2 regions of the Paenibacillus sp. B-A-8 genome follow, and region 2 is predicted to be linked to the other one. Evidence: riboswitches for the same ligand, from Rfam matches in the RefSeq annotation. Region 2 holds a riboswitch; the other holds the start of a gene.
What was found. A riboswitch is a leader RNA that binds a small molecule or an ion and turns the genes downstream of it on or off. The one in region 2 is predicted to bind cyclic di-AMP.

Region 1: linked by a shared signal. The riboswitch ahead of ACN6MV_RS26015 (TrkH family potassium uptake protein) and the one ahead of ACN6MV_RS11280 (KamA family radical SAM protein) in region 2 are both predicted to bind cyclic di-AMP.

What each region holds. Positions count from the first base shown of each region.
Region 1 is NZ_CP183882.1:5,777,863-5,793,604, reverse strand. It holds gene uvrC (excinuclease ABC subunit UvrC) at 1-181, shown strand, start outside; gene ACN6MV_RS26020 (CPBP family intramembrane glutamic endopeptidase) at 288-1,973, opposite strand; cyclic di-AMP (ydaO/yuaA leader) riboswitch at 2,288-2,467, shown strand; gene ACN6MV_RS26015 (TrkH family potassium uptake protein) at 2,604-3,899, shown strand; gene ACN6MV_RS26010 (potassium channel family protein) at 3,913-4,581, shown strand; gene ACN6MV_RS26005 (LysR family transcriptional regulator) at 4,652-5,554, opposite strand; gene ACN6MV_RS26000 (succinate dehydrogenase cytochrome b558 subunit) at 5,956-6,621, shown strand; gene sdhA (succinate dehydrogenase flavoprotein subunit) at 6,689-8,431, shown strand; gene sdhB (succinate dehydrogenase iron-sulfur subunit) at 8,506-9,270, shown strand; gene ACN6MV_RS25985 (DUF3891 family protein) at 9,458-10,249, shown strand; gene ACN6MV_RS25980 (metallophosphoesterase) at 10,269-11,213, shown strand; gene ACN6MV_RS25975 (GNAT family N-acetyltransferase) at 11,248-11,790, shown strand; gene ACN6MV_RS25970 (NADPH-dependent oxidoreductase) at 11,966-12,706, shown strand; gene ACN6MV_RS25965 (histidinol-phosphatase) at 12,805-13,614, opposite strand; gene ACN6MV_RS25960 (LysR family transcriptional regulator) at 13,685-14,587, opposite strand; gene ACN6MV_RS25955 (chemotaxis protein CheX) at 14,841-15,296, shown strand; gene ACN6MV_RS25950 (SDR family NAD(P)-dependent oxidoreductase) at 15,325-15,742, shown strand, end outside.
Region 2 is NZ_CP183882.1:2,629,854-2,645,595, forward strand. It holds gene ACN6MV_RS11245 (YdeI/OmpD-associated family protein) at 1-498, opposite strand, end outside; gene ACN6MV_RS11250 (DinB family protein) at 550-1,065, opposite strand; gene ACN6MV_RS11255 (YafY family protein) at 1,146-2,057, opposite strand; gene ACN6MV_RS11260 (TetR/AcrR family transcriptional regulator) at 2,280-2,906, shown strand; gene ACN6MV_RS11265 (ABC transporter ATP-binding protein) at 2,908-3,762, shown strand; gene ACN6MV_RS11270 (ABC transporter permease) at 3,759-4,472, shown strand; gene ACN6MV_RS11275 (hypothetical protein) at 4,469-5,194, shown strand; gene ACN6MV_RS11280 (KamA family radical SAM protein) at 5,196-6,365, opposite strand; cyclic di-AMP (ydaO/yuaA leader) riboswitch at 6,505-6,646, opposite strand; gene ACN6MV_RS11285 (helix-turn-helix domain-containing protein) at 6,695-8,362, opposite strand; gene ACN6MV_RS11290 (ABC transporter substrate-binding protein) at 8,502-9,527, opposite strand; gene ACN6MV_RS11295 (HAD family hydrolase) at 10,055-10,717, shown strand; gene ACN6MV_RS11300 (mannitol-1-phosphate 5-dehydrogenase) at 10,760-11,962, shown strand; gene ACN6MV_RS11305 (glycoside hydrolase family 2 TIM barrel-domain containing protein) at 12,077-15,190, opposite strand; gene ACN6MV_RS11310 (AraC family transcriptional regulator) at 15,307-15,742, shown strand, end outside.

The sequences.
Region 1 (15,742 bases), 3.1 Mb from region 2:
TTCTAAACTGGACTCCATACCAGGTATAGGCGAGAAGCGGCGCAAGGCGTTGCTTAAGCATTTCGGATCGCTAAAGAAAATTAAAGAGGCCTCCATAGAGGATTTTAAATCACTTTCTATTGGCGAAAAGCTGGCTAGTCAAATTCTTGAGGCGCTCAAGGATGAAGAGCCAGCGACATAGGCATTCGAAAGACTGGAATGATGTATACGTAAATATAAAAAAGGTGTCACAGCAGTTTTCTGCTGTGACACCTTTTTTTATTATCGGTTATCCACCCGTTACTTCTTTAAATGATAGATGTCGGTTCAACCGGCTTCGGATCAGGTTTTTGCGGTGGATTAAACCGGTAGACAATGTAGGCGACTATGAACGGCATGATAATCGCGAAGATACCTGCTCCGACATTCACGCTTTCCTTCATAAAGATCAGCGTAGCGCCCATCAGAATGCTGTCAAACACGACATGACTGAACATGACGGCAATAAAGCCGTAACGAAGGAAAATATAGCTGAAGAGCAGCCCGATCACGGTAAGCTCAATAGGACGGGAGCTGATAGGGTAGATCGGATAAAGTGTATGACCAAACGCCCATACCAGCGTAGTGATCAGGCAAGCGATGAACGTGCTCCGGAACACCTTTTTCAACATAGGGATTCCGAAAAAACGATAAATAGCTTCCTCGGATAACCCGGCGAGCCATGCAACGATAGGCAGCAGCCAAGCATATCTCATGTTGTAAGGAGATTGAGTAGCGTCAGTAGTGGACCAGTTCTGCAAAGTCAATGATAATACGATGAACATAAGGGTCTGTACCCCTAGCAGCACGAATGCCCAGACGTATCCAGCCCGGATACTATCCAGCACGTATTTACCATAGCCAGGCTCTTTAGCACGAGGCCATGGGTTCATCCCCTCTTCTTTTTTCCAAAGACCGTCCCCTCCAATTAAAGAGAAATAGAGCAGGGAGGACATTAGAAGGCTATATAAGGCATAAATGATGAACATAATGACGGAAGTGATCTGAGCCTCGAGTCCTTCGCCCGAAGATTCAGGAAGCATATTATAGGTGCTGATCATCATGATTACAAAATAAGCTGAGCTTAGGAAAATTCCGCGCTTAAAGGAGGTATGTTCTCTTCTAAGTATGCTGTAGATGAGTGCCAAAATTCCTAAAGCTAAGGTAGGCAGACCGTAACCGAATAGAGTAAGCTTTTCCGCGAGAGAGGTCTGGTCCTTCACGTAGGAGGTATGCCAGGCTGGAGCAGTGAATCCGGCTTTAAAGCTGGATACCTGTTCGTCAGCGAAATCGAAATAATAGTGAAGCAAGGATTCGCCGATCTGAACGGAACGGTCAGTATACACGAGCCCATAGTATCCTGCATTCGATTCAATTTGCAGCTTGGCGGGATTCACATCCCATTCCTGAAGCCAGGGGCGGGCAAGATTTTCTTTTTGTGCCAAAGACAAGTCAGCACCCTTGTCCTCTTCTTTTGCACCAGTGGTTACATTGCTTGCCGATTCTGCAGATGATCCTTCTGCACCTTGTGTGAAAGCGACAACTGCACCAGTATACATATTGAGGTCAACGGAGATCAGTGGCTCTTGTTCCGCTGAAGGACTAAGTGTTACACGAAAGATGTCAAAAGGATATCGTTGATCCAATTTCTTTTTTGTATAGTCCTCCAAAAGCTTCTCGCGGGACATATAACCATAAAAGGAAGAATCCGTTTCATAAAGTACATTCCACTGATCGTTTGGTGCTTTGGTATAGTTTAACTTTTGTTCCGCAAATGATATCGCTTTGTCGCGGGCTTCCGCCTTACTGATGACGGTAGTATCTTCCCCGGCAGGGCTATTTAGCACCGAGGGGGCAATCTGAAACATAATAAATAGAATAAGACCGATAATGCCCGAGATGATGAGCCTCTTGGAGAGGGCACGTTGCTGTAAGGGCTGGCCAACGGGATTCATGTAACGCCTCCTTGTAAACTGACAATGTTATGTTCCATTATAGTATTAGTGCCATGATAGTTACAAAAATCATCGTATATTTTTTTTATGGGTAATAGAGATATTATAGAATAGGAAACTGAATATATACCATGAATTTAAAGTGATCATTTCTTCATTTTTCATGAAAAACGATGCAATTGCAGGGAAAACACGGAAAAGTGATGAGAAAAGGCACTCCTTCTGGTACATCCTCTCCAAACCGCATTTTTCATATGAATCACCATTAATTGTGTCTTTGTGATTTATCGAAATAACAGATATAATTTGTATGCAATTGTATATAGCCGAATTTCAGGTGAAAACGGGGGAACCATAAGAAGTAATGAAAAGATGAGTATACGCCGTAAAAGGTGACTTTATTCATCAGGGGTGAATTTCGTTCTAGGAACGAATAGGGCAGCCTGCACAGTCCGAATCCGTCAGCTAACCTCGTAGGCTAATTTACTGCAGGAACCAAGGGTAGCATTGGTTTTCCAGTGCTTTTTTTGTTGGAATTCTTTAAATTAAGATAAGAGGGTGAGCATAGTGGCTTCACAGTTTCGCAGAGTTTCTGAATCAAAGTTTCTGAAGCTCTCTCCGCCTCAGATTATGGTGCTCGGTTTTGCATCGATTATTCTGATAGGAGCTTTGCTGCTTATGCTTCCCATTTCGAGTACGAGCGGGAATGCTGTGAGTTTTATTGATGCATTGTTTACTTCGACATCGGCAACCTGTGTGACTGGACTTGTGGTGCTGGACACCGGGACGACATTCACCTTTTTTGGAAAAACCGTGATTATGTTGCTTATCCAGGTTGGCGGCTTAGGTTTTATGACAATGGCCACCTTATTTGCCATGATGATGAAACGCAAAATCTCTTTGCGGGACAGGTTAATCCTACAGGAAGCCATGAACCAAGGTTCTATGGAGGGGATTGTTCGGCTGATCCGGAGAGTACTTATTTATTCATTAGTCATTGAGGGCTGTGCAGCGGTGCTGCTGTCCATACGTTGGGCGTTTGATATGCCGCTGGGAAAGGCCATTTATTTTGGGATATTTCATGCAGTGTCGATGTTTAATAATGCTGGATTTGATATTTTTGGGGATTTTCGGAGTTTAACCGACTATGTATATGACCCGCTAGTGAATATCGTGGTGATGTTTCTGATTGTCTCCGGCGGTATTGGTTTTATTGTCATGTCTGATCTGGTGGAGTTTCGTGTAAAACGTAAATTGTCTTTGCATAGCAAAGTTGTACTCTCTACCACGGCTGGGCTTATTGTTATTGGTGCTTTGGTTATTTTTATATTTGAATTTACGAATCAGCGCACACTGGGTAATCTTAATTTCGGCGGCAAAATATTATCGGCATTCTTCCAGTCTGTATCGCCCCGAACCGCTGGTGCCAATACGGTGGATATTGCCGGACTCCGGCAAGCCTCTCAGTTCTTTATGGTTATTCTTATGTTTATTGGTGCATCACCGGGTTCAACGGGTGGCGGGATTAAGACTACTACCTTTACCATTATGATAGGTGCGGTAATCGCGATGCTGCGCGGGCGTGAAGATGTTGTACTGTTCCGTTATCGATTGGCGCAGGAGCGTATCTATAAAGCGTTGACGTTAACATTACTAGCTTTACTATTGATCCTCTCTGTGTCGATGGTACTTTCCACAACAGAGGATAGTAATTTCTTAGCGATCTTATTTGAGACAACCTCGGCCTTTGCCACGGTAGGGCTAACGATGGGGCTGACACCTGAACTATCTATCATCGGTAAGATTCTGATCTGTCTGACTATGTTCGCAGGTCGACTAGGTCCATTAACTTTAGTGTATGCGCTTGGTCCTAAACAGGGTAAACCATTGTATAAGCATCCAGAAGGTAAAATAATTATTGGATAGGAGCTAATCAGAAATGAAAGCACAGCAATTTGTAGTAATCGGCTTAGGGCGCTTTGGGTCAAGTCTCGCGCTTGAGCTGATGGAAATGGGCTACGAGGTGCTCGGGATTGATCACCATGAAGAACGCGTAGAGGAAATGAGCGATCACTTGACACATGCCGTAGTGGCAGATGCTACAGATGAGGGGATTATGCGCTCACTAGGTGTACGGAACTTTGACTGCGGGATTGTAGCGATTGGCGACAATATGGAGCGAAGTATTCTGGCGGCTATTTTGTTAAAAGAGATTGGAGTGAAGCAAGTTGTAGCCAAGGCGATCTCGATTCTTCATGGTCGTGCGTTGTCCAGGCTGGGCGTGGACCGGGTTATTTTTCCGGAGCGGGATATGGGCATTCGTGTAGCACATCAGCTTGTGACACCCAATTTGCTTGATTATATTGAACTGTCAAAAGATTATAAAATCGTGGAGCTAACCGTACCGTCCTGCATGAACGGGAAAAGCTTGTCCGATTTAAATACAAGAGCAAAATATGGCTGCAGTATTGTTGCCCTGAACAGGGAAAGTGGAATTATCGTTGCTCCAACGGCTCATGATCATTTGAGCGAAGGCGATGTAATGGTACTCATTGGTTCTAATGAAAGTATTGATCGATTTGAGAATGAGGTTGTAAACCAAGATTAAATAGTTAGCCCTTCGTCCTTTCATTGGACGGAGGGCTTTTTAAATTTAAGTTGCACGAGAGAGGCAGGGATTACTTCTCTCGTTCTGTCAGAAACATTTCTTCTGTAACCTGCACCAGGCTGCGGGCCGCTGTGCTCAGGGTTCCATCGTCACGGTAGATCAGACAGGTAGTTCGCTGGGTCTGCTCTAGCTCTTTAATATGCAGAGAGACCAGTCCACCACCGTTTAACAGCTGCGGACGCAGATAAGACTTAGGCAGTAATGCGGCTACATTGACCGTCGGCAGCAGCCGCACGATGGCTTCGAAGGAGTCAATTTCCATACGTACGTCGGGATCAATCCCGCAGCGCTGGAAGAGATCGTCCGTTAGACGGCGATACCAGGTGCCTTTGGAGAAAAGGATCATTGGCAGTCGGGACAGATCATCCATGGTCAGCTTGGAAGACTGATTCAGAGGATGATGCTCAGAAACAACCAGCCTAAGCTGATCCTCAAACAGAGAAATACAGCGCAGTCCAGGCTCTTGAATAGAGGAAGCAATCAGACCTATATCTGATTTCCCTTCACTGACAGAGGAGACAATCTCATGCGTTCGGCCTGTGATTAGCTTTAGCTCCGCTGTCGGGTACTTTTCCATATATGCGTTAACCAGTGGAGGCAGAGTGGTCTGCAGTGAAGTGAGAGATGCCCCTAAGGTGACCAGCTTTGGCTCGCCTTCTTTGTATTTAGACAAAGCCTCCAGAAATTTAGAACGCTGCTGACGCTGTTCAAGTGCGTAGGAATAAGTGAGACGCCCAACCTCGGTTAACTCCAGCCGTTTGCCATAACGATTAAACAGCGCGACACCTAGACGTTCTTCCAGCTTGGAGATTTTACGAGATAGGGCAGGTTGGGACAGATTGAGCTGGCGCGAGGCGCGATTCAAGCTAGAATGCTCCACAACCGCTGCAAAAACATCTAAATCGTCAAACATATTTATGTTCCTCTCGTAGTGCAATCTATAAACAGTAGTGACGAAATTCATAGCCTTGAAGACAATACTTCTTGCTCCATAAGGAAATAAAAGATTTGTCGGAAAATGTTGCTTCTCTAAATGAGAATTATTATCATATAAAATCTATTCTTATGCGTTTATTGTATAACGATTAATAATTAGATTGCAATTCCCTTATAAGGGAAAAAGGAGTAACATGAAAAGTGACACAAGATATTCACATTTTGTGAAAAAGAAAACAAAGTCCGGGAAACTAGGGGATAGCGGTAAATATAGGCATTTTGTCATACATAGTCTACGTTATCCTGTGTCAAATGTAGTTCCGGCGGTGAATACACATTAATGAAAACGCTGTTTTAATCGGAAAGGGGTTACTTTGTATGAAAGGATTTTATTCCAGAAAGATTCATTCCTTGCTAGGCGTTATCCCGCTTGGAGCCTTCTTCATTGAGCACATGATGACGAATTTTGCGGCTGTAGAGGGTGGCGCTTCCGGTTTCACTGACAGTGTGATCTGGCTGAACAGCCTGCCGCTTGTCTTCTTCCTGGAATTGTTCGGTATATGGCTTCCTCTGCTATACCATGGCGTATATGGACTGTATATTGCCTATCAATCCAAGCCGAACTTAAACCGTTTCAACATTGAAAGAAACTGGCGTTATACGCTGCAACGTATTACAGGAATTATCACCTTTATCTTCATAGTCTGGCATTTGTTCCAAACTCGGGTTCAGGTGGCAGTGGGTAGTGTTGAGCACGAAGAATTGGGCGGTCTGATGCATGATATCGTGACTCAACCACTGATGTTGACACTGTATATTATCGGTATCGTTGCAGCATGCTTTCACTTCTCGAACGGCCTATGGTCTTTCCTGATAAGCTGGGGAATCACGGTAGGACCTCGTTCACAGCGGGTATCCTCTTACCTTTGTCTGGGTATTTTTGTTCTTGTAACGTTCATGTTCCTCATTTCGTTAGTCACTTTCCGTGATACCGAATTTCAAACCGCAGCTTCCATAGCTCAGTCCATAAAGACTTTCATCTAAGTAATTACCTCTCAGGACTAGATTCCAGAATCCTTTCTGATATTTTCGATAAAGGGAGTGAACTATCATGGCAACAGCAAATATCATTATCGTGGGCGGCGGTCTGGCCGGCCTGATGGCTACCATCAAGGCAGCGGAGTCCGGTGCGCATGTTCAATTATTCTCATTAGTGCCTGTAAAAAGATCACACTCCGTTTGTGCACAGGGCGGCATCAACGGCGCTGTAAATACGAAAGGAGAGGGCGACTCTCCTTGGGAGCATTTCGATGATACCGTTTATGGCGGTGACTTCCTGGCGAATCAGCCACCGGTCAAGGCGATGTGTGAAGCGGCACCAGGTATCATCCACCTCATGGACCGGATGGGCGTAATGTTCAACCGTACACCTGAGGGACTACTCGACTTCCGTCGTTTCGGAGGAACGAAGCGTCACCGCACTGCATTTGCTGGCGCAACGACAGGCCAACAGCTGCTGTACGCGCTGGATGAGCAGGTGCGTCGCTGGGAATCTGAAGGTCTCGTAACCAAACGGGAGAACTGGGAGTTCCTTTCAGCTATCATCGACGACGAAGGCGTATGCCGCGGCATCAGTGCTCAGAATCTAAAGACGATGGAGATTGAGACTTTTCCTGCGGATGCTGTTATTTTGGCTAGCGGCGGGCCTGGTATTATTTTTGGTAAAACGACAAACTCCGTAATTAATACGGGGACAGCTGCAAGTGCGGTATATCAACAGGGCGTACACTATGCCAACGGAGAATTTATACAGATTCACCCAACAGCTATTCCAGGAGATGACAAGCTCCGCCTAATGTCGGAATCGGCACGTGGCGAGGGTGGTCGTATCTGGACTTATAAAGACGGAAAACCGTGGTATTTCCTCGAAGAAAAATATCCGTCCTACGGTAACCTGGTGCCGCGTGATATTGCTACACGTGAGATTTTTAATGTGTGTGTGGATCAAGGGCTGGGCATTAACGGTGAGAACATGGTGTATTTGGACCTCTCTCACAAGGACCCAAAAGAGCTGGATGTGAAGCTTGGCGGGATTATAGAAATTTATGAAAAATTCATGGGGGATGACCCTCGTAAAATACCGATGAAAATCTTCCCGGCTGTGCATTATTCTATGGGCGGTATGTGGGTTGATTACAACCAAATGACGAATATTCCTGGTCTGTTTGCTGCAGGCGAATGTGAATATCAATATCATGGAGCGAATCGTCTAGGCGCTAACTCTCTGGTATCTGCCATTTACGGTGGTATGGTCGCAGGACCAAAGGCTGTTGAATACATTAAAGGTCTGAAGAAATCATCACAGGATATCTCTTCAACGGTATACGATAACTTCCACAAAAAGCAGACAGACAAATATGAGTCTCTGCTAGGGATGTCAGGTACAGAGAATGCTTATGTGATTCACAAGGAGCTGGGCGAATGGATGACCGCCAATATGACGGTTGTGCGGCACAATCCGAAGCTGGAAGCGACCATTGGCAAAATTAAAGAGCTTAAAGAGCGCTACGGCAATATCAATATGAATGATACGTCACGCTGGAATAACCAAGGTGTGGCCTTCACCCGCCAGCTGTGGAACATGCTGGAGCTCTCCGAAGCGATGACATTGGGCGCGCTAATGCGCAATGAAAGCCGCGGTGCTCATTACAAGCCGGAATTCCCGGATCGTAATGATGAGGAGTTCTTGAAGACCACGAAAGCAACCTGGACTGCAGACGGTCCACAAATCTCCTACGATGAAGTCGATGTCTCACTGATCCCTCCACGGGTACGTGATTACTCGAAGGATTAATTTTTTAAGCAGCGAAACAGCTTGCGAGGCAAGCTTAATGAAATAAAATTAGGCAATTTGAGGAGGGAACCATTATGGCGGAAACTGCTACAGCTCCCAAAAACGTAAAGTTTATCATCACCCGCCAGGACGATCCACAAAGCTCATCTTATGTTGAGGAATTTGAGCTCCCTTATCGTCCGGGTATGAATGTAATCAGTGCTTTGATGGAAATTCAGCGTAACCCTGTGAATGCCAAAGGTGACAGCACCGTTCCGGTATGCTGGGATTCCAACTGTCTAGAAGAAGTATGCGGAGCTTGCTCGATGGTGATCAACGGCAAACCTCGCCAAGCCTGCGCAGCGCTTATAGACAATCTGGAACAACCTGTACGCATTGAGCCAATGAAGACATTTCCGGTGGTGCGTGACTTAGTGATTGACCGTACTCGGATGTTCAACGCACTTAAACGAGTAAAGGCCTGGATTCCAATCGATGGTACGTATGACCTTGGGCCGGGACCACGTATGCCGGAGAAGAAACGGCAGTGGGCTTATGAATTATCTAAGTGTATGACTTGCGGCGTATGCTTGGAAGCTTGTCCGAATGTCAACGAGAAGACGGATTTTATCGGACCCGCAGCCATCTCACAAGTACGCCTATTCAATGCTCATCCTACGGGTGAAATGAATGCTGATGAAAGATTGGACGCTCTGATGGAAGATGGCGGTATTGATGGTTGTGGTAACTCACAGAACTGTGTACGCGCTTGTCCGAAGGGTATCCCTCTTACTACCTCCATTGCAGAAATTAACAAGCAGACGACAAAACATATGTTCAAACGCTGGTTAGGTGTGTAATAAGTAGTACCGCCAGATCTTTAATATTGAGCTATCCTCAAAGGTGGATTTTAATTCGCTGGGGATAGCTTTTTTGTTTATAATTGGTAGGGAATAGGAAATTGGTATTTCTCAGAATAAGGAATAGTATATGCTATAATGTCCATTGTTAACGTACGTTAGTGTGGAACAACAGGGAGGAATAATCGTGATTTGTCGGGAGCATGATGGAGCAATTGTAATGGTTAAACAGCATGATCACGGGAAGTTAGCTGGAGAGCTTGCCATTTGGTTCAAGGAAGAGCATGTGCCGGAAGAAGGGCGCAGAGATGAGGTGCTCTGGGCGGTAGCCGAACATGACCGGGGCTGGATTGACTTGGATGAGACACCCTTCTGGAACGATGCGGAGCATGCGCCTTACAGCTTTATTGATTTTCCTGTAGTGCCGAAGCTAACCTTTTATAAGCGAGGACTTGACGAGATTGAGGCGCGAACACCGTATGGAGCGCTTTTGTGCAGCTTGCATTTTGAACGACTCATTAAGATTTCAGGATTGGATTATCCAGAACTGACTTTATATCAAGAGCATGAGGAAGAACGTAGATCCCGTATTCACCGAGAGCTAGAAGTATCCAAGCCAATTGGTGAAGATGAACTCTATTATGATGCCCGTCTTTTAGAGTTCTGTGATGATTTATCCCTATATTTGGCCTTAAATGAGCCGGGGAGCCCGAAATCAGAGGAGCATCCATGGTGGCGTGAAGGGTTCTCGGGAAGTGAAGATTTCAGTTTTACATCAGGTCGTACGATAACCGTGGAGTGGAAAGATAAGTCAACGTTAGTGCTGGATCCTTTTCCATTTAAGAAGACGGTAGAAGTAGCATTTACGATGAAACGAGTCCCAAAAACAGAAATTGCTAAGAGAGGCATTGCACCCGCATATAGTGATACACCGGAAGAAGAATGTAGAATTGTACTGACGGCTCGAAACGAAAGCTGAACGGAAGGAGAAACTCCGTATGAAGATACAATCGTCTGGGGCTTCTCCCAATAAGGAACATACTAATTCGGGTAAAGACACCCATTCTAGCGCCTCTGGACGGCGATCTAAGGGCAAAACAACAATGACCCGCCGGCAATTCCTGGCTCGAAGTGCGGCTACTGTAATCGGCGCTGGTTTGCTTACAAGCGGTTACGCTTGGCAAGGGGAGCCAAACTGGATTGAGGTTACTAAACTGAAGCTGTCTTTCAAAGATCTTCCTTCTGCTTTTTCAGGGATGAAGGTTGTCCATTTTAGTGATACTCATCTTGGGTTTAATAAAGATGCCCGTGATTTGGAACGGCTTGCAGAACGTATAGCTAAGGCAGAACCAGATCTTATATGCTTTACCGGTGACATCGTAGACAGCAATCCTGAGGATCTTGTAGACGCCATACCTGTATTGGCATCGCTGAGTGCTCCGCTAGGGAAATATGCGGTTTTAGGCAATCATGATTACAAAAATACGAAGCGGATCATCGATCTGCTTACGTCGGCAGGCTTTCGAGTGTTAAGGAATGAATCCTATCTTCTAAAAAGAAGCGGAGCCGTTATGGCTGTGACGGGACTGGATGATCTGCTGCATGGCGAGCCTGATCCTGTGAAGGCACTCAGTGGTGTGCCAACAGGAACCTTTGCCCTTCTGATGATGCATGAACCGGACTATGCTGATACAGCAGAGACTCATTCTTTTCACCTGCAGCTATCCGGACACAGTCATGGGGGACAAATTCGCCTGCCGTTTGTAGGTGCGCCATTCACCCCTTACGGATCCCAAAAATACATAAATGGATTGTATTATACAGATGCCAAGCGCATGCCAGTGTATGTGAATAGAGGCTTTGGTGAAACAGTCATGCCTTTTCGTTTTTTATGTCGACCTGAATTAACGGTGCTAACGCTGCACCATTCATCGGGTGAATAGGCTGGACTTTTAACTGTATGGAGGGGGAGAGAGTATGAGCACCTATGAGGCAGTATCGTTCCAGACGCAACTAGGTATAACGGTCGACCTGAGGCTGATCCTGCCTGAGGATGCTTTTGCTTTGCAGCAGCTGCTCTCCCATCCAGAAGTGCAGGCACATATTCAAATACGCAATGGCGCTGGATCAGATCCTGCTCAGGTGGAGAAGCTGGTGAACCGGATGTTATTTGCATTTGATCCTTGTGCACTACATGCGGGTATCTATTTGAAAGAGCAGCAGAAGTTGATTGGTATAGTTGCTTTACAGCATTGGAACCGTCGTGAGGGAAAGGCCACTTTAGGATACATGCTAGACCCGGCGTACTGGGGAGGCGGACTGGCGACAGAGGCGGTTGGCTTATTCTTGAATTACAGTGTTCATAAGCTTGGGATAACACGGATTGAAGGACGCTGCCGAGGAGATAATATTAGATCCGAACGTGTGATGCTTAAGAACGGTATGATGCTGGAGCGAGTGTTGCCCAGAGTAGGGTCCTTGGACGATGTAATGAAAGTATTCACATTGTTACACAAATGAAATAATGCCGTTATGAAACTCTAACAGTGTCCGGTTAAACTAAGTACATGACCCCCTTTTAAAAATATAAATGCTTTGGGACCCGATGATTCGGGTCCATTTTTTTTGTCAGGACCTTATCTGATCGTTTATGATTAATAAACAGTCGAATGAATTGAGAAGGAGGCGTAACATTTTGAATGATGTAATCCAGACGTTAATGAATCACCGTTCTTTCCGGCAGTATTCTGATCTACAAGTGGAGCCGGAGAAGTTAAAGATAATGATCGAATCCGCCCAAGCAGCGCCCTCATGGGTAAATGGACAGCAGGTCTCAATTATAGCTATTAAAGATCCTGCGCGTAAGGAGCAGCTTTCGGTCTTGTGCGGCAATCAGAAGCATGTAGCAGCAGCACCCGTCTTTCTGGTGTTCTGTATGGACTTCTATAGGGCAAAATTAGCAAGTGAGCTGGAAGGTAAGTCTTTTGAAGCGGTAAAAGATGTAGATGCTCTGCTCGTTGGCGCTACAGATGTCGGTATCTCATTGGCTAACGCGATTGCAGCGGCAGAATCCATGGGACTCGGGATTATTCCTATTGGGGGTGTTCGCCGCAATACAGCAGGTGTTATTGATCTGTTGAAGCTGCCGGAGTACGTATTCCCTATCGTCGGCCTCTGTGTCGGATATCCAGCGGAAGAGATTGCACAGAAGCCGCGGCTGCCGATGGAAGGAGTGTTTCATGAGGAGCAATACAATCCGGATGTGGAAGGTCTCCTGGAGGCGTATAATCAAACCCACCGTGAATATATGCAGCAGCAGGGATTAACGGAGAGGGATTGGACGAGCACAATTGCTCATTTTTATGATATTAATCCGGAATACGGAGATGCGAAGCGCACCTTGAAGCAGCAAGGGTTTACCTGCGATAACCTATAAATAAACGACAATGCACCAAGCGGAGATTGGTTTAACGGAGGGTAACCCCACCACTAAACCAATAACACTTGGTGCATTTATTTAAATATAAGAAAGTATTACAGAGAAACTTTGATTTTCTCGCGTTGCTTGTAGTAAACCCAATGTGTAAAGCCTATCGCTTTAAGCTGTGTGGCTACCGCATCTAAGTCTTCAGCGACTCGGGATGGCTTATGCGCATCCGAACCAAAAGTAACCTCTACGCCAAAATGGTGCGCGCGCTCCAGTATCTCTTCTGATGGATACCAGCCGCCAACCAGCTTGGTTCCGCCTGAGGTATTAATTTCGATCGCCACGCCACATTCACTAATCACCTTCAGACAATCATCAATGGGCTTGGGTGCAGGAATATCGGAGAAGGCCGGGTAGTTCCCTTTCATCGCATCAATGTGTCCAAGAATTTGGAACATGCCACTGCGGGCTGAATCAGCAATCAATCGGTAATAATCAGACTTCACACGAATCTGTTCATTCTTACTAAGCCCTTTCCAGCGACCTTTGTTAAAGATACTAACGCCGCCAACACTATGTACCGATCCAATCACATAATCAAATGGGTAGGCAGATAATGTTTTGCGGTAAAGCTCGGCATGCTCAGGGAAATAGTCTGATTCGATGCCTAGCAGAACGTCGATTACACCTTCGTATTCTTTTTTGAGGGAGAGGACTTCCTCAACATAATTTGAGAATTCAGACTTACCCATAGCAATTTGAGGAAAAGCCTGTTCGGAAGGACTTCCGAAATAGGGGGTATGGTCAGAAATGCCTATTACCCCTAGACCCGCTGAAATTCCAGCTTCGATATAGTCTCTAATCGTTCCATCGGCATGACCACAGCGAAAATGATGTGTATGCAGGTCAAATTTCATCAAGATCAACTCCTTTAAACAAGGTTATGCAATACGCTCAGAAGTATCGATTCCACTTTCTGGGTGTGTGTTACTCAGAGCCAATAAATTGTGTCTCCGGCATACCTTTGAGATCACTAAGAAACTGTCTCATAGCAGAGTTCACGTATTTCCCAGACTTTGTTATTACACCTACAGGATGTGTGACTTCCAATTCAATAATAGGCACAATTTTGAGGGAACCGGCTCGAACCTCAGCGGTTACTGACTGCTTGGAAATAATGGCTGCACCTAAATCGAGCTCGACCATCCGTTTCACTTCCTCACTGCTGGTCAGTTCCATAATTACCTGTGGCTCTATGCCATGCTTGGCGAATACCTCATCGGCAAATTTACGGCCCACTGTATCTGGAGAGAGCAGAATTAGCGGGATTTTGTTTAGGGCTTCTATACCTGCGGTCTTAACTTGAGCCAGGGGGTGTCTCGGTGAGACCACCAACTCGAACGTATCATAATAAAGAATGGAAGTAGTCATGCTCGGACTACGTCCGATCAAATAGCCGATGCCGACATCGACAATGCCACTCTCGACATGCTGATAAATTTGAGACGAGGACATAGAGGAAATGGATGTTTTGATATGAGGGAACTGGTCTTTAAAATAGGATAAAATACGCGGTAAAATTTGAATGGCGATTGAGGTAGTTGTGCCGAGAATAATATGTCCTTGGGGATTATCTTCAAGGTCTGCAAGTCTTTGTTTAAGCTCCTCGACAATCGTCACAATTTGTTCCGCATGCTCCAGAAATACAGTCCCTCGATCGGTTAGTGTAACAGGCTGGTTCCGGTCAACCAGCTGTGTTTTGAACTCTTCTTCAAGGCTCTTGATTTGTGCTGAAACCGCTGGTTGGGTCAAGTTAAGCAGTTCTCCGGCCTTGCGAAAGCTCATCGTTTTGGAGATTGTTATTAGTGTCTCCAGCTGGCTGATGTTCATGGAATACCTCCTTTGGACAAGCGAATATGAAAGTGATGGGGTGATATTTTACGTTCCATGTTGGCATTTGATTTAAATTATAGGAGATAATACCCGACAGAGCAATGTTACTGCATAAACAAACTTGGGTTGGAATTCGACATATACATTAATTTTTGCTGAATTGTGCCGATATATAAAGTATAATAAATCCATATTACTTGGGACTTTTGGTATATGACTAAAGCACGATATAGGGGGAGACTGGACTTTAATGAAAGCAGAAGTAATTAATCCGTTTTTAGAATCTGCACGGACTGTTATAGAACAAGTGATTCAGGTCTCGCCTTCCACTGGGAATTTAGGCATTAAAGAAATTGAACTGATCGATAATCATATATGGATTCAAGTGGGAATGACTGGCCAGCTGAGCGGAAATATTATATTTGGTATCGCGGAGCAGGTAGCCTTGCGAATGGTATCAATTATGATGGGTGGCTATGTGATTACGGAGATGGATGAGATGGGTCAGAGTGCAATTTCAGAGCTTGGAAATATGATCAGTGGGAATGCTAGTACGATTCTTTATAATCAGGGAGTGTCAGTGGATATAAGCCCGCCTCAAATTATGAAGCTTGAGAGCATGTCTTTTTTGCCTCGCAGAGCACTTAGTATTCCATTGTTGATGGATGGGGTTGGAGAGATGGACATTCAGGTGATGATCTCTTAGGCAAGAGTTAGGAGCTGAAATACTTTTTATGGTACTCAAAGATAAGGTTGTTGTGATTACAGGAGCGTCAAGCGGTATTGGTGCATTAACAGCACAAATGCTTAGTAAGCGGGGGGCAATTCCGATCCTAGTGGCACGTTCCGAAGCGAAGCTGAAAGAAACGGCGGCCGGTATTCCGGGCGTTTTTGGACTGTATACTTGCGATGTAACAGATGCCGAGGCTGTACAAGAGACCTTTGCTCAAATTTTGGCGACTTACGGCAGAATTGATATTTTGCTAAATAATGCTGGGTACGGTAAATTCGCCTCTTTTACAGAGATGGAGCCTCATGAGTTTGATGAGATGATGGATGTTAACTACATGGGGATTGTTCGCTGTACGAAGGCTGTTGTTCCACATATGCTAGAGCGGGGAAGCGGCCAAATCGTAAATGTGGCTTCTATGG
Region 2 (15,742 bases):
TTTATCTAATTTACTCTTAAATAATTCTGCTTGATGTTTATTGCTTTGTATTGTGTCGATACGGATTCTTCTATAAAGAGCTGGAAAGGCTAAGAAATTTTCGTATATTTGCTGTTCCTCTTTTAGCCTTTCTTCTATAACCTTATCGATTAAAAAAGAATCAGGGTCCATATCAGGAAGCACCCTTCTTCCTTCAGCCGTCATTAATCCTAGCTTTTCGAGGCGGCGGACGCGCTCTTTATTCAACTCCGTCCAAGAGCTTCGTTTGCTTCTGGGAGACAGCCGCTGCGCCAGCTCCGTTTCGGAAATTTTCTTTTTCACACCATCGATCCATCCAAAGCACAAACATTCCTCTACCACGTCTAAATATAGCAATGTTTCTGGGTTTAGCGTCATACTTGCGAGTACCCAACAAGATTTTTCAGTCATACAATTCTCCTGCAGCCAACCCCGTAAATCCGCTCTCGTTTTTACTAGAATTAGATTTTCTATCTCCATAATTAAAATACAATGTCCTTCCCAGGCGTGGAGCATATTGCCCATTAGTGATTAAATAGCTTCCGTAGGCACCTGATACCAAAATAAGGAGTAGTCATTCATGGTGGAAGCGTGACCTAACTGACGTAACATAGTAGATATATTACCTCTATGATAAGTCCCGTGATTGACGGCATGCAACACAATTTCTGATAGACGTGTTTGGCGGATTCCGGCGAATGGATTGTCAAGCAGAATGGTTTGCTCCAAATCGGATTGGTTTTGTAACCATTCTTTATATAGTTCCGATAGCTGGGTAAAGATATTAGCGTATTCATCCACAGAACTTAGAATGCGCATATTTAGCGGGATAGTTTTTTGAAAAGCCTCAGGCATACCAGTGCCTGTTAAAACAAGATACCACATCGTATCAACTGCATAGATATGACTAAGAGCATGAGCGATGGTGGGAAAAGAGTTGTTCACTTCTTGACTCAGCACAGAGGGAGAGAGTTCCCCGATTCTCCCTAAGATGGTATGGTTCGCCCAAGTGTTGTAATTAAACATTTCTACCGGATAATTGGTCATTCGAATAATCTCCTTTTGAGTTGTGATAGGTTATTTTGTAGCTGTTGTTAATATAAAAGAAGAAGTATGACAGCAGACTGTCATACTTCTTCATAAAGTTTCAGGGTATTTTGCAGCTGCTTTTTTAAGATACCTCGCAGTGCAAGAGGCTCTAGGACTTCGGCGCCGCTGCCGAAGCTTAGGAGAATTGACCAAAGCCAGCGGGCTTCCAATGGTCTATACACTGGAATGCGCATCGTCATACTTTCATCGGTATGGAATTCCTTATCCATTTGGTGAAACTGATCCAGCGCTTCTGCCAAAGCCTCGGGTCGCACCCGGATTACCACTTCCTCAATCTGATCTATCCTGTTTGAACAATCCGCCTCGACGGGTACCTCATGTTGTGATTGAAAGGTATCTTGAGTCAGAATTAAATTCATCATTCGGGATAACCGGAACTCTCGATATTCCTGACGTGCTCGGCAATAACCATAGATGTACCAGTTGCTATATTTAAAATGAAGCTTTACTGGTTCTAAATCACGGGTTGTGCGTTCATTTTTTAGATTGATGTAATCAAAACGGACGATCATTCGTTCCGTAATAGCCGTACGTAAAAGAGAAAGTGCGTCGGGATCCATACGGCGGGTCTCAAAGTCCACAGCTAGACTAGAAGTCTGTTGTTCCGTTCCAATCGTTTGCAACCGTTCAATGGTTCCTTGTGCATGCTCGTCTTCGAACACGGAAGAAAGGCTGTTCAGCACGGTAATCAGAGAAGTGACATCATAAGAACGGAGCAGGCTTTTATCCATTTTATATCCGTCCATGATGCCATACCCGCCTTTAGTTCCCTGATACGATACGACCGGGATACCGGCGGCACAAATGACATCGATATCTCTATAGATAGTTCTCTGGGATACTTGAAACTCTTCAGCCAGCTTGGAAGCAGATAAAACTTCGTGGTTCAACAGCTTGTAGATCATAGAGATCAATCGTTCCAATTTCATTTGTGCATTCCCACCCATTAGTCCTTTTCGTGTTACTGCATGATTATATAGCATAGATTTTTTTCATGCTAGTTTTGGGAGTGGGGATTATTGTAGTGACGTACTGGGGACAAATGTGTGAAGCTTACAGAAAAAATAGATTGACAAAATATGGATTAAAGAGTTATCTTGTGAATATAAAATAAAATTATTCATAAAACCACCAAAAGCGAGTTGACTTGTATGCCCAAGAAATTCACGGACCAAGAAAAAGAATGGATCAAACATAAATTGTTGACAGAAGGCCGCCGCTGTTTTGAAATACATGGCATTAAGAAAACAAGCGTTGAAGAATTAACGAAAGCTGCCGGGATTGCGCAAGGTTCGTTCTATATGTTTTTTGGATCGAAAGAGGAATTGTTCTATCACATATTGCTTGAAGAGGAACAACGAATTCGTAGTGCAATGTTCGATTCATTTAGCGTTGGCGTACCTGTTGGCAAGGAAGAGATCAGATTATTTTTACTGAAATCTTTCCGCATGATGGAAGAAAGTCCGATCGTACGTCAGATGTTCGTAAAGAGCGAAATGGAGCAGTTATTAAGAAAGTTACCAAATGAGTTGTTGGAGCAAAATTTTACAGAGGATAAAGACTTTTTTGTCCCTTTCATTAAATCCTGGCAGGCTGAAGGAATCATGGCTGGGATCGATCCGGAATTAATCGTGAGTATGATTCGCTCCATAGTCCTTCTGACTCTGCATAAGGAAGAGATTGGGGATGAACGATATCAGGCAACGATAGAGCTTTTGATCGGGGTTCTGGCTGAGGGGATGACTTCCTTGAAGAACAATAAGATTGGGGGAGCATGAAATGATCGAAGTGAAGGAGCTTCATTTTACCTACCCAAAAATAAAGGAACCAACCCTTAGCGGACTGAATTTTTCCATAACTCCAGGAGAAGTATTTGGCTTTCTCGGTCCTTCGGGAGCAGGTAAAAGCACAACACAAAAAATTCTAATAGGCGTCTTAAAGAATTATTTGGGTAGCGTTAAAGTAATGGGCAAAGAAATAAGAAATACCGGACCGGAGTATTTTGAGCAAATAGGGGTAGCTTTTGAGTTTCCAAATTTCTATTCGAAGTTTACTGCGCTGGAAAATTTGCAATTATTTCGGTCTTTGTATTCTGGGAGAACAGCGGAACCAGGATTTCTTTTAGAGCAAGTAAATCTTACAGAAGCGGCTAATCTGAAGGTCTCCCAGCTATCGAAGGGGATGAAGATGAGACTGAATTTCTGCAGAGCACTCTTAAATAACCCACAAATTTTATTTCTGGATGAACCCACTTCCGGGCTGGACCCCGTTAATGCTAAGAGAATGAAGGATTTAATTCTGGAAAAGAAGGCAACCGGGACAACAGTCATCATAACAACACACAATATGCAGGCCGCGGAGGAACTCTGCGATAGAGTCGCTTTTATTGTAGACGGTCAGATTAAGTTGATTGATTCTCCTCGTGAGCTTAAGCTTCTAAATGGAAAAAAGCGAGTGCGGCTGGAATATCGCCTTCATAATGAAGTTAGAAATGAGGAATTCCCACTTGCTGATATAGGGGAGAACGAATATTTCTTAAAGCTTGTCCGTGAGCACCCAATAGAAACCATTCATTCGTTAGAGGCGTCTTTGGAACAAATATTCATTGACGTTACTGGGAGGCAGTTAACATGAGATTCAGATCTGCGTTTGCCTTTGATATCCGGTTTCAATGGCGGCATGGGTTTTATTGGATCTACATCATTATCTGTACGTTCTATCTGGTATTGCTACATCTTATTCCTAATCATTATCGGGAACAAACGATGCTGTTATTGACCTTTAGCGATCCGAGTGCCTTGGGGCTTATTCTGGCTGGTGGGATTGTGCTGCTGGAAAGAGACCAGGGTATCCTTGATCCTTTATTCGTTACTCCGATTCGTGTTAGGGAATATTTACTTTCAAAAGCCTGCTCATTATCTGTACTGTCCCTCTTAGCCGCATGGGTTATTCATGCAGCAGCGAGTGGAGTTCCGCAATCCCCGATAGGATTTTCTATTGGAATCATTTTAACGTCAAGCTTTATGACGCTATTGTCGATTGGAGTAGTGGCTCGTTGCCAGACGATTAATGGTTTCATTTTACTCTCACAAGTATTCGTACTACCTTTCATACTGCCGTTACTTGGTTATTTTAAGATATGGAACTCCAATGTTTTTCTATTATTACCTACAGAAGGAACACTTCGCTTGTTGAGTTCGGAAACCTCAGCTATGTCACTTGGCAATTACATGTACTCCATATCGATATTACTGCTCTGGAATGTTGTGATATATGTCTGGGCAAAAAGGTCCTTCGAGCAACATGTAATGATGCGCATAGGTAAGGGAGGAGTCAAGAGATGAAGAAGTATCATACGCTTTTTCTTAGCGATATCCGTCATGCTGGGTTGGACCCGGTGCTTATGGTCGGCATCTTTGCTCCTTTAGCACTTTTAGTCGTCTCAAGATTTGGATTTCCAATAGCGGCAGAGTGGCTTACAAACGGTTATGCTTTCGATTTAAATGAATACAGTAGCTTTGCTGCGATTTTTTTAGTAATGACCTTTCCCATGCTGACCGGTATGATGACAGGTCTTTTAATGCTTGATGAACGTGATGAGAACATCATCTCTTATTACGCGGTTACGCCATTAATGCGTAAGGGGTACATGGTGTATCGTCTAGTTCTTCCATCTGTACTTTGTACACTTCTATCACTGGTGTATTTTATAGTTTCAGGCTTATCTAACTTCCAATTGGAGCATATATACATTCTTTTATTATTAGCAATTGAAGCCCCTTGCTTTGCTTTATTTCTTGCTTCTTTTGCTGCAAATAAGGTAGAAGGCTTAGCTTTATCTAAGATAGGTGGTTTGTTTATAGCAGGGCCAATCGTAGCGTATTTTATTCCATCACCATGGCAATTTGCAGGTGCGTGGATTCCTACGTATTGGCCTGCTAAGTTGTTTTTTGCTATAGAAGATGCTAGTGGTTTTAGTATGATTGCATGCTTTATGGTGGGGCTTATATTTCATTTGAGTCTTCTGAGTATTTTGGTCAGGATTTTTATTAAAAGAATCGATTGAATTATTTACAAATCAGATCCGCAGTCTTGTTTGATAACTCATTAACAGAAATAATAGCATCATTCTTTTTCACAGGAGGGGTCCAATATTCCTCATTTCCGGGCAGGTCATCAAACCATTCTGCATCCTTAGGGCAATCTAGAATCATGAACTTTCCGTATTCCTGATCTCTGGATTGATGATATTTAAGATAGGCTTTTCCGTTATCAATGGCGAGAATTTCTATCTTTCCGGAGGTGTGTGACATGGATAGGCGTACTCTTTTGCCAAGTCCTGAGGTTCTGGCTTTGGCTTCTTCTACAATTTGATAGACTTGCTCAAGAGGTAATACAAAATCTCGATTTCCGGCAACGGGACGATTCACGAAGAAGTAGTAAGGTGTTACGCCAGCCCATGAGAGTCGGTCTAGCAATTCTCCCAATATAACGGGATCATCATTGATGCCTTTAAGGACGGGGGTCTGATTTACGACAATTGCCCCAGCGTTGTGGAGGGCTTTAAATGCTTTTTTGGCTTCAGGTGTGATTTCACGAGGATGATTGATATGCGCCATAACATAAATTCGCTTGTCTTCGGTAGAGTAAGTACGAATCAGCTCCAACAGCTCTTCGTCTTCAGAGATCCGCATCGGATTAAATACGGGAATCTTCGAACCTAATCTGATAATCTTGACATGCTCAATGCTTCTTAAGTTTTCAATAATGGATCTTAGCTTTGGTGTGGAGAGAATTAAACTGTCACCGCCCGTAAGAAGAACGTTGTTAATCTCAGGGTGGTTTGCAATATACTCCAGACCCGGAGAGACATCAGACATCGCTTCTTTCACGTCATTTCGGAACAGGCGTTTACGGAAGCAGTAGCGGCAATAGGCTCCGCAGACCTCGGATACAATCAGTAATGCTGTTGTTTTATACTTGTGCTGACATCCCGGCACCACATAATTCGTGTCTTCATCCGAAGCATCCCAACGTCCATATTCCAGCAGTTCACCTTCGTTAGGGATAACCAGTTTACGAATGGGATCATCTGGATCGTCCCAGTTGATTAAAGACAGATAGTAGTCATTCACACGAAAAACAAATTTGTCCGTGATTTCTTTCAAGTTCTCTTTTTCCAGATCAGACAACATAGCAATTTTGTGAATATCCGTGATGTACTTTACCTTTTGCACTTACATCTCTCCTTTGTCCCTTTGTGTGAGAAAAGAGGAAGCCTTAGTGTCAAAGGCCAATCTACTGCCAGCAGGGTCCAAAAAAACACAAAAAGAGACCCTTAGCAAGGGTCTCTGGTTATGTAAATAACATGAAAAGCAGACCCATCCACTGCTGACGAGGTTAGCTGACGGACTCGGGTAAGATGGTACCCTACATTCTAATGCTCAATGATTCGCCCCAATTAACTGGTTCCCCCGCTTTTCAACTGTAAAAGTTGGAAATTAAGCGTAGGTAAAGTATACCCCATGAAGTTTTGAAAAGTCAAAAGAGAATCCTAGATTCACCTTCAATTACTAGGGGGGCTTCCACCGAGCAGTTTAGGTAGCAGCGTTAGCAGCTTCTCCCGAGTTAACGCATCACTAGAGTTCCATTTGCTTCCGTCGAGCAGATAAACATGTCCCTGACGTACTGCCGGAAGACTTTTCCAAAGTGAACTGTCTAGTAGTAGTTCCATAGCAGCCCGTGAGTCTGGACGCTCAGGAATGAGCATGAAGATATGATCTCCAGTATAAGCAGGTAATCGCGCTGGATCAACTTCAGCGAACCCTAATTCTTCATCCAGTATGGCTTGAATCTCCTCTGTCGGTTGTAGACCACATGGTGCATAAAGTGCTGTGGAGAATCCGGACATTCCCATAGCATACAGATGATTTCCGTGGTCATAGACCAAAGCAGAGGCAGTCTCTCCGGCTTGGAGACTGGTCTCGTAAAGCTGCTGCCACATGGCAGCGTTTTTGATTGTAAATGACTCCAGCCACGCTTCGGCTTCGCGTTGTTTACCGAGCCAGCTGCCTAGTGTTCGCATTCGACTTTCGAGTGGTGCAAAGGAATCAAAGGTGAGTGTCGGGGCGATGCCGGAAACGGTTCTATAGGCTCTTTCATCACTATTGGCCAAAATAATCAAATCTGGATTAAGTGAAGCGGTCAGCTGCGGGTCCAGCGGAAAACCAACATTGGCGAGCTTTTTAAGCCGATGTTTATAGACGCTGTTCCGCACGAATGCTTCATCTCCTCCGATGGGCTTCACGCCTAGTGCGAGTAGATCGCCAAGTGTCTCTCCATGATAGACAATGCGTCTCGCTTGCTCTGGAATCTCCACTTCATGGCCTGTCCAATCTTTGACGGTAAGCTTACGACCTCGCTGATGCGCATATTGTCCGGGGGTAACTCCGGTTTTTTGCCGAAAGCGGCGGCTGAAATAATATTCATCGGAGAAGCCTACCAGTCTGGCGATTTCACGTAGCGGTTCCGTCGATTCCTGCAGGAAGCGCTTGGAATGACTAATGCGCAGATCGGTCAGGTACTCAAGTGGCTTTTTGCCGGTAAGCTGTTGAAAGATCGGTGTATACTGCCAGAACGATATCCCCGCAAGCTCAGCTAACTGCTTCACGCTGATGCTCTCTGTATAATGCTCCTCTATGAATTGTATAGTCATTTCTACGGATTCTGTGGGACTTGGTAGATGCTTGGAAGGATAATTATGCTCAAAAAATAGCAGCATTAATTCCTGAAATTTCAATTGTCGCTTGAATTGCTGCACATCATCGAAGCTATTCTTGTTCATAAGCAAATCTTCCACAAGACGGATTACCTTAGTGAACGGGTGGACAATTAATTCGCGTCTGCCTGAAAGTAGTTCGCCAGAATAACGTTCTGGATGCTCTTTTGTATAAATTGCTGAAAAGGTGATGAGATAATAATACATGGTCATTTCCTGATTACTCGTACTATAGGAGATTCCGGGAGCTAGTAGATAACATTTATCTGTACTCAGCGTCACGCTCTGATCATCGAGGTTCAGTTGCCCGTTCCCCCCGGTAAATACGAGAAGGGTGTATTCAAGAGTTGTACGTGATACAGGGCTTGAATCGGCAGCTTGAAGTATCAGTTCGGCATCAATCAGCTGAAACAGCAGGGAGTGGAGCGGGGGGCAGGACGATGATGTTTGCAGCATAGGTTCAGCCTCCGTTCTTTTGGTGAGAATGATTATCAATGAACTTATTGTATATAAAACAAAGAAGCATATCAACAGCTGTTGATATGCTTCTTGAAGTTTTCTATCAGCCGTGTGCTAAACACTCGATCATGGAGGGTTATTTCATATTCAATAGCTGAGGAATCTCGCCGAGCAGCCATTCTCTTGTAGTTGCATCACTGGAGGTCTTCATGATGTCCTGCGTATAGACATATCCGTTCTTAACGGCAGGAAGGCTCTTCCAAATAGGGCTCTTTAATAGATTTTCTGTGGATTGTTTTGCTTCATCCGCAACTGGAGTCAAGATGAATATCCGGTCTCCGGCATATTCTTTAAGCACTTCCATAGATACTTCCTGGAAGCCTTTACCTTCATCGAGTATCTTCTGAATAGCTGGAGTTGCCTTGAAGCCATTCTCCCCATAGAGTACCTGTGAAAGTCCAGTCGCCGCCATTATAAACAGTCTGTCTCCCGGATAATAAGTGAAGACCGAAGCTGTCTCACCTTCTTGCATACCAGCGGACTTCAATTGTTTCCACATAGCTTCTTCAGCGGTTTTATATTGGGCTAGCCATGCTTCTGCTTCTGTTGTTTTACCAAGAATTCCACCAATGTCCAGCATACGTTCTTGTAATGGGGCAAAGGTATCAAAAATGATTGTAGGTGCGATTTTGGACAGCTGCTCAAAATCAGCTTCGTCTGTGCCCGCATAGATAATTAGGTCAGGTTGAAGCTCTAATGTTTTCTCCAGATTGATAGGGAAGCCTACATCCTCGACACCTTGTAACTGATCTTCAAAGACCTGGCCTTCACCCATGGATAGAGGATACCCTACCGCTTGCACGCCGAGAGCGAGCAAATCTCCATATGTTTCTCCAGAGTAGATTATTCGCTGTGGTTTCACAGGGATTTCTACAGTATGTCCTATGTAATCCGTGTAGGAGCGGGTAGTCGCTGCGGATTCATTTGCACTGCTGTCGGAGGGCTCCGTTGAAGGTGCCGTGCTCGCAGCAGAAGAATTTCCAGTTGCGTTGGTCGTACTATTACCAGAAGATGATTCCTTTGAGTTTCCGCATGCTAGCAGCAATGTACTCATCAAAAAGAGTACGCATAACACAGCGAAGGACTGTCTTGCCTTGTTCATTTTTTATTGCCTCCCTAAAATATATAACGATTACCAATAATGATAATCATTCTCGATTGAATTCATCATAATTTATAGACTCTTTTTACTCAATGGACAAAACATAATTCAGTCATTAGATTTGTACAATCATGCAAAAAGGTGTTGTTTAAAATTTTTTTTGAATTATTTTCAGATGATTGGAAAAATACTCTAAATACCGGGAATGGAGAGAAGAAGGGAGGGCTTGTCTTCATGACAAACATGGAAGGAGAAATCCCTTGAAGCACATAGGATTGTGGTGTTTTTTTGAATCTGATTACTGTTATAGATTAAGTCATTTATGTGATCAAAAAATTCAGGATTGTCCTCATTGATTGTAATCGTTATCATACCGTGGCATGTTATCTGCCGCCCTTGACGTCAGTGGAAAGCCTTTGTTATGGTTTTTATAGTCAAACGCAAGCTGAAATGACAATTTGTAGAATTTATAGACGGTTTTGCGTAAGATATTCTAACCAAACATAATACGAGGGAGATGGTTGATTGTGATCAAAGGCATTATTTTTGATTTTGACGGAACGATTATCGACACGGAGACTGCTTGGTACACCGCTTTTAACGAGGCTTATGCTGAATATGGAGTGGATTTGACGCTTGAACAGTACTCCACCTGCATTGGCACAAGCTTAAACAGCTTTAATCCTTATGAGTACTTGATGACTGATCTTAAGCTTGCCATTGATAAAGAGGCTTTCAGTAAGGCTGTTAAACAGAGACATAGCAAACTTATGGAATTGGAAACGATTCGGCCAGGTATACAGCATTATCTGGATTCTGCCAAAAAAGCTGGACTACGCATAGGGCTGGCCTCAAGCTCTTCACTGGAATGGGTGGAGAAATACTTAAATCAATTGGGCATACGCGATTATTTCGAATGTATTCGGACGGCCGATCATGTGGCAAAAGTGAAACCAGATCCAGAGCTATACAACCAAACATTAGCTTGTCTTGGAATCACCTCTAATGAGGCAGTTGCCATTGAGGATTCACCGAATGGTTCTAAGGCAGCGGCAGCAGCTGGTATCCGTTGTATTGTGACTCCTAATGAGATTACCAATTTTCTTGAATTCGATAAACAACATCACAAAATAGATAATCTAAGTCTTCTTGATTTTGACCATGTAATTACTCAGCGTTGCTTCGTATAGAAGAAACTGAGAAACAGAGTTAAATTAAAGGGGGATATCAAATTGAGAGCCGTACATTTTGGAGCGGGCAGTATTGGCAGAGGTTTTATTGGACCTATGTTGTCGGACTCCGGTTACAATGTTTGTTTCGTCGGAAGGAATAAGAGCAAGATTGCGCAGTTGCAAAATCGCGGACAATATCCCGTTACCTTGGCTAACAAGGATCGGGACAGCTTTATCGTTGATAATGTTACTGCGATCAATCTGAATGATACTGAGGACGTTACTAAAGCTATAGCAGAGGCTGAGATAGTAACCACTGCAGTTGGAATATCCGCTTTAAAAGATATTGCCGGTACTATCGCGCAGGGAATCGAACGAAGACTTATCAATCACAGGAACCTCAAACCTCTCCATATTATTGCCTGTGAGAACGGTATTGGAAGCAGTCAAAAGTTAAAGAAATCTGTATATCGACATATGAAGCAATCCTTCAAGGAGCTTGCGGACCGCAATGTCGCTTTTCCAAATGCGATGGTTGATCGGATCGTGCCTGTGCAGAAAAATACAGATTCGCTTGAAATCCTCGTTGAACCCTTCAGTGAGTGGGTGATTCCGCGCAGTGGAATGATTGGTAATTACAACGAAATTAAAGGTGTCCATTATGTGGATTCGCTGGCACCATACCTCGAACGGAAGCTATATACTGTGAATACAGGCCATTGCAGTGCAGCCTATTTCGGATATCTGGAAGGTTATACTAGCATTCAGGAAGCGATGTCTGATCCCGCAATCAGAGCTCGTGTTCGTGGGGTACTCAAGGAAACAGGGACCTTACTGGTACATTTGTATGGCTTCGAGCCCTTAGAACATGCACGGTATATAGAAAAGATGATGGAACGATTCACTAACCCCAACTTTAACGATAAAATCACACGTGTCGCCCGATCCCCGCTTCGTAAGCTTTCACCTAATGATCGACTGATAAAACCAGCAATGCTTGCCCATGAACTTGGCTTTGAGACTTCACACCTTGTTTTAGCTATAGCTTCAGCGCTTTATTTTGATTATGAAAAAGATCCAGAAGCCGTAGAGCTTCAAGCAGACATCCGAAATCTTGGACTCAGTGAAGTCATTGCGACGCATTTAAAAATCCCCACGGAGCATCCGCTTCATGGTCGTATTATTTTAGAGTACAACACCATGTGTATAAAATATCCCCATTCGAATGGCCAAACCGTCAATTGCAAAACCCCATACTTTTAATATAAATCAGGCGTGACCTCCGGAATTCAGGCAAGAGTAGTGGCGAAATAATAGGAATAAAGGCCGTCACTGATTGGTTTTTTCCAAACAGGACGGCCTTTTCATGTCGTTACTTTAGAGCAAAGTTAAGGTGAAACGGAAAGCATATGGTCGATTAGCCAGCAGAGTGAACTCTTCGTGGGTTGGTGCACCCCAGCTGTCGTCACCCCCAACTCCCATTTGCTTGTAATTGACTCTCAGTACGGTTTTGTTCGAGACTGGCAATTTATATACGTGATCGTGTGCTTCCAGTTCCTCGGGTTTCCAAGGCAGAGCATTAATCTCCATAGGGATTGCACTATCAAAATAAAGTCCTGATCCGTCGTTGCCATCTGTAATCGAAGCAAATCTGACATCTGTCTTATTGCCACACTCTTGCGGTCTGAGATAAGGGATGAACTGATCACTGACTTTACCCGTATAGCGGCCAAGTGGTGCTCCGGTCTGTCTGTCCCAATAATTCTCATGGGGTCCACGGCCGTACCATGAAAGGGTATCGAGTCTTCCATCCAGCACGAACATCATTCCGAACTCAGGAATTTCGGGAAGATCGCTACTACCCGGATTCAGTTCTTGCAGAATCTCTAATGACCCGTCAGGGCGAATCTCATACTGAACAAGGAGAGTGGAATACGGATTCGTTGGCAAAAGGTAAGTGGTGGCGACGAAACATAGATTTCCTTCGGTTCTATAGGTCATGTTTACTAGGTTCCGTTCATTAGAGGCTTGCTTCCACACTGCACAACGCTTTGGCAATCCATTGCCAAGATCATTATCTGTGACCGCTCTCCAGAAGTTAGGTCTTACAGGCTCAAGCAGATGTTCTTTACCGGAAGCATAGTATGAGCATAGCTCACCAGTTGTCGTATTAAAGGTCAGAGTGAAATTTCCACCCTGTACGGTCAATGCACCTTTAAGTTCCTGCACATGTAACGTTCCATCCGTTGTCTTTGGAGCCTTTATCACGATACGCGGGGATAGAATAAACTGTTCCCAAGCGATTTCGTGGTTAGCATCAGCCCAAGAAGTTTCTGAACGCTGAATAAAGGAGAGATTCAGAATAGCTTCATGATCACCTCTATGTGAAATCAGTTCATAAGGGATAGTGCATTCAACGATTTCTCCTGGTGCAGCAGAGATTTGCAGCAAACCTTCTTGCGCAGTTACTCCGTCTAAAGCAACTTCCCATTTAAGTTCGTACTGTTCAATGTCGGTAAATAAAAAGTTATTACGAATCTGAAAGAGACCTTCACGGATATTTAAAGCCGTTACTTTAATGTTTTGATAGCATTTTTTGACCTCAAATAGCTTTGGAGTAACCGAACGATCGGCAAAAAGTAATCCGTTTCCGCTAAAGTTTCCATCATGTGGCGACTCACCAAAGTCACCGCCATATGCTAAATATGGGACACCTTCGGATGTTTTGGTTCGGATAGCCTGATCCACCCAATCCCAAATAAAAGCACCTTGAAATACATCGTACTTGTCAAACATATCGGTGTATAGGTGTAGTCCACCGCAAGAATTCCCCATTGCATGACTGTATTCGCAGATGATATAAGGCTTCTGAGGATGGCCTAGCGCATATTTTTCAACATCGTACGGTTTAGCATACATAGTCGACTCTATATCACTAGCTGCTTCCGACTCTCTGCAATGGAAGATCCCTTCATAATGAACAGGTCGTGTTGGGTCAGCTTCTCTGAGATAGTCATGCATGGCGATGAAATTATCGCCGCCGTAGGACTCATTCCCCAGTGACCAGATGATAACCGAAGGATGGTTCTTGTCTCTTTGCATCATGGAGTTGCAACGGTCAATCACATTGGCCCGCCATTCCGGTTTGCTTGCAGGTACATTTCCCTCATGTATTCCTTGTTGCCCATATTGCCAAGTGCCATGCGTTTCCAGATTAGTTTCATCGATAACGTAAAGTCCGTATTCATCACAAAGCTCATACCAAACAGACTGATTCGGGTAATGAGAGGTCCGAACCGCATTAATATTATGTGTTTTCATCAGTTTGATATCTCGGATCATGTCATCTTTGGATAGCGCACGTCCTGTGTCACAAGAGAACTCGTGCCGGTTAACGCCTTTTAGTACAATTCTTTTGCCGTTGATCTTCATAAGTCCGTCCTTGATCTCAAAGGTGCGGAATCCGACCTTACAGCTGACGGTTTCAGTAGTGTTTCCGTTGTCGTCAATCATGGAGAGAACTAATGTATACAGATACGGTGTCTCAGCACTCCACTTATATGGATCTTCTACATGCTCAGAAAGCTTCAAATGCTGAATACCCTCTTGATCAAAGGAAGTAACTGCAGATACTGGAGCCTCCCATACAGGCTGATCTTCTTTATTGTATAGCTGCATTTGGAGTGTATAAGGGTTTAGCATCTGATTAAAGTAATTTTCCACTTTGATATCTACGTTTAAATTCGCATGTACGAAATCTTCGTCTAGCACGGTATTTACGAAAAAATCAGCAACATGAACAGAAGGGGCGGTGTACAGATAGACCTCCCGAAAAATACCGCTAAGCCGCCAAAAATCTTGATCCTCCAGCCAACTGGCATCACACCAACGATAGACCTCTACAGCTAGTTTATTATCACCGGCTATTAAATAAGGGGTAATATCGAATTCCGAAGGTGTAAAGGTGTCTTCACAGTAACCGACCCGTTCTCCGTTTACCCATACATAGAAAGCGGATTCAACCCCCTGAAAGCTAAGGTATACAGGTTGACCGTTCCAGGATTCAGGTACAGTAAAGGTTCGTATGTACGAGCCTACTGGATTATATTTTGTCGGAGCAAAAGGTGGCTTGAGATCAGGTTCGGACTCCGCCCAAGGATATCGCACATTCGTATATTGCGGGTAATCATAGCCCTGGAATTGCCAGTGAGAGGGTACAGGAATCGTAGCCCAAGTACTGCAATCGAAATCTGCTTTATAGAAATCTACGATCCGTTGATCCGGTGTTTCGGAAAAGGAGAACTTCCAAATACCATTGAGCGTTTTGTAATATGGCGAGGCTTCTTTATCCCCCGCCAAGGCTTGCGATAAATGGCTATAAGAAATCATGGAAGCATGGGCATCCAATCGATTTAGTTCAAAAATTTCCGGATTATTATTCCATTCTGGATAACCGTTTGCAGGAGGCTGATAAACAAATTTTGCTCGCATGAGTAAAACTCCTTTATAATAGTGATGTTATTATATTCATATTATAAATTGGAGTAATGTTAAGAGATATAAAAGATTTTTCATCAGATATAACAAGATATGAAACGAGTGATTAAATGGATAGCAAAATAATCTTTTGCCAAACGGAAGATACGAATATGCTGCCGCTGTATGCTACAACCATTGGATTTTGGGAGCATCAGGCAGAAACCCTACGGCCCACCGGATTTCCAGATTATCAATTGCATCAGATCCATGAGGGAAAAGGTGAGCTTGTCATTCAGGAGAAACGATACATTGTGGGCGAAGGGGATGTCTTCTTTTTATTTCCGAATATTACGCATTCGTATGCGCCAATCAGCAGTAAGTGGAAGCTGTCATGGATTTCATTCAATGGTAGAGAGGCTGGTCAAATGCTGTTGTACGCAGGAATCCGTGAATCAGGACCAGCAAGATTGAAGGAGGATAGGTGGCTAAATCCTTTAAAGGAAATGCTCCACTTGCCAGATAGTAATGAACTGGAAACGAATCTGGAACGATCCAAACAACTTT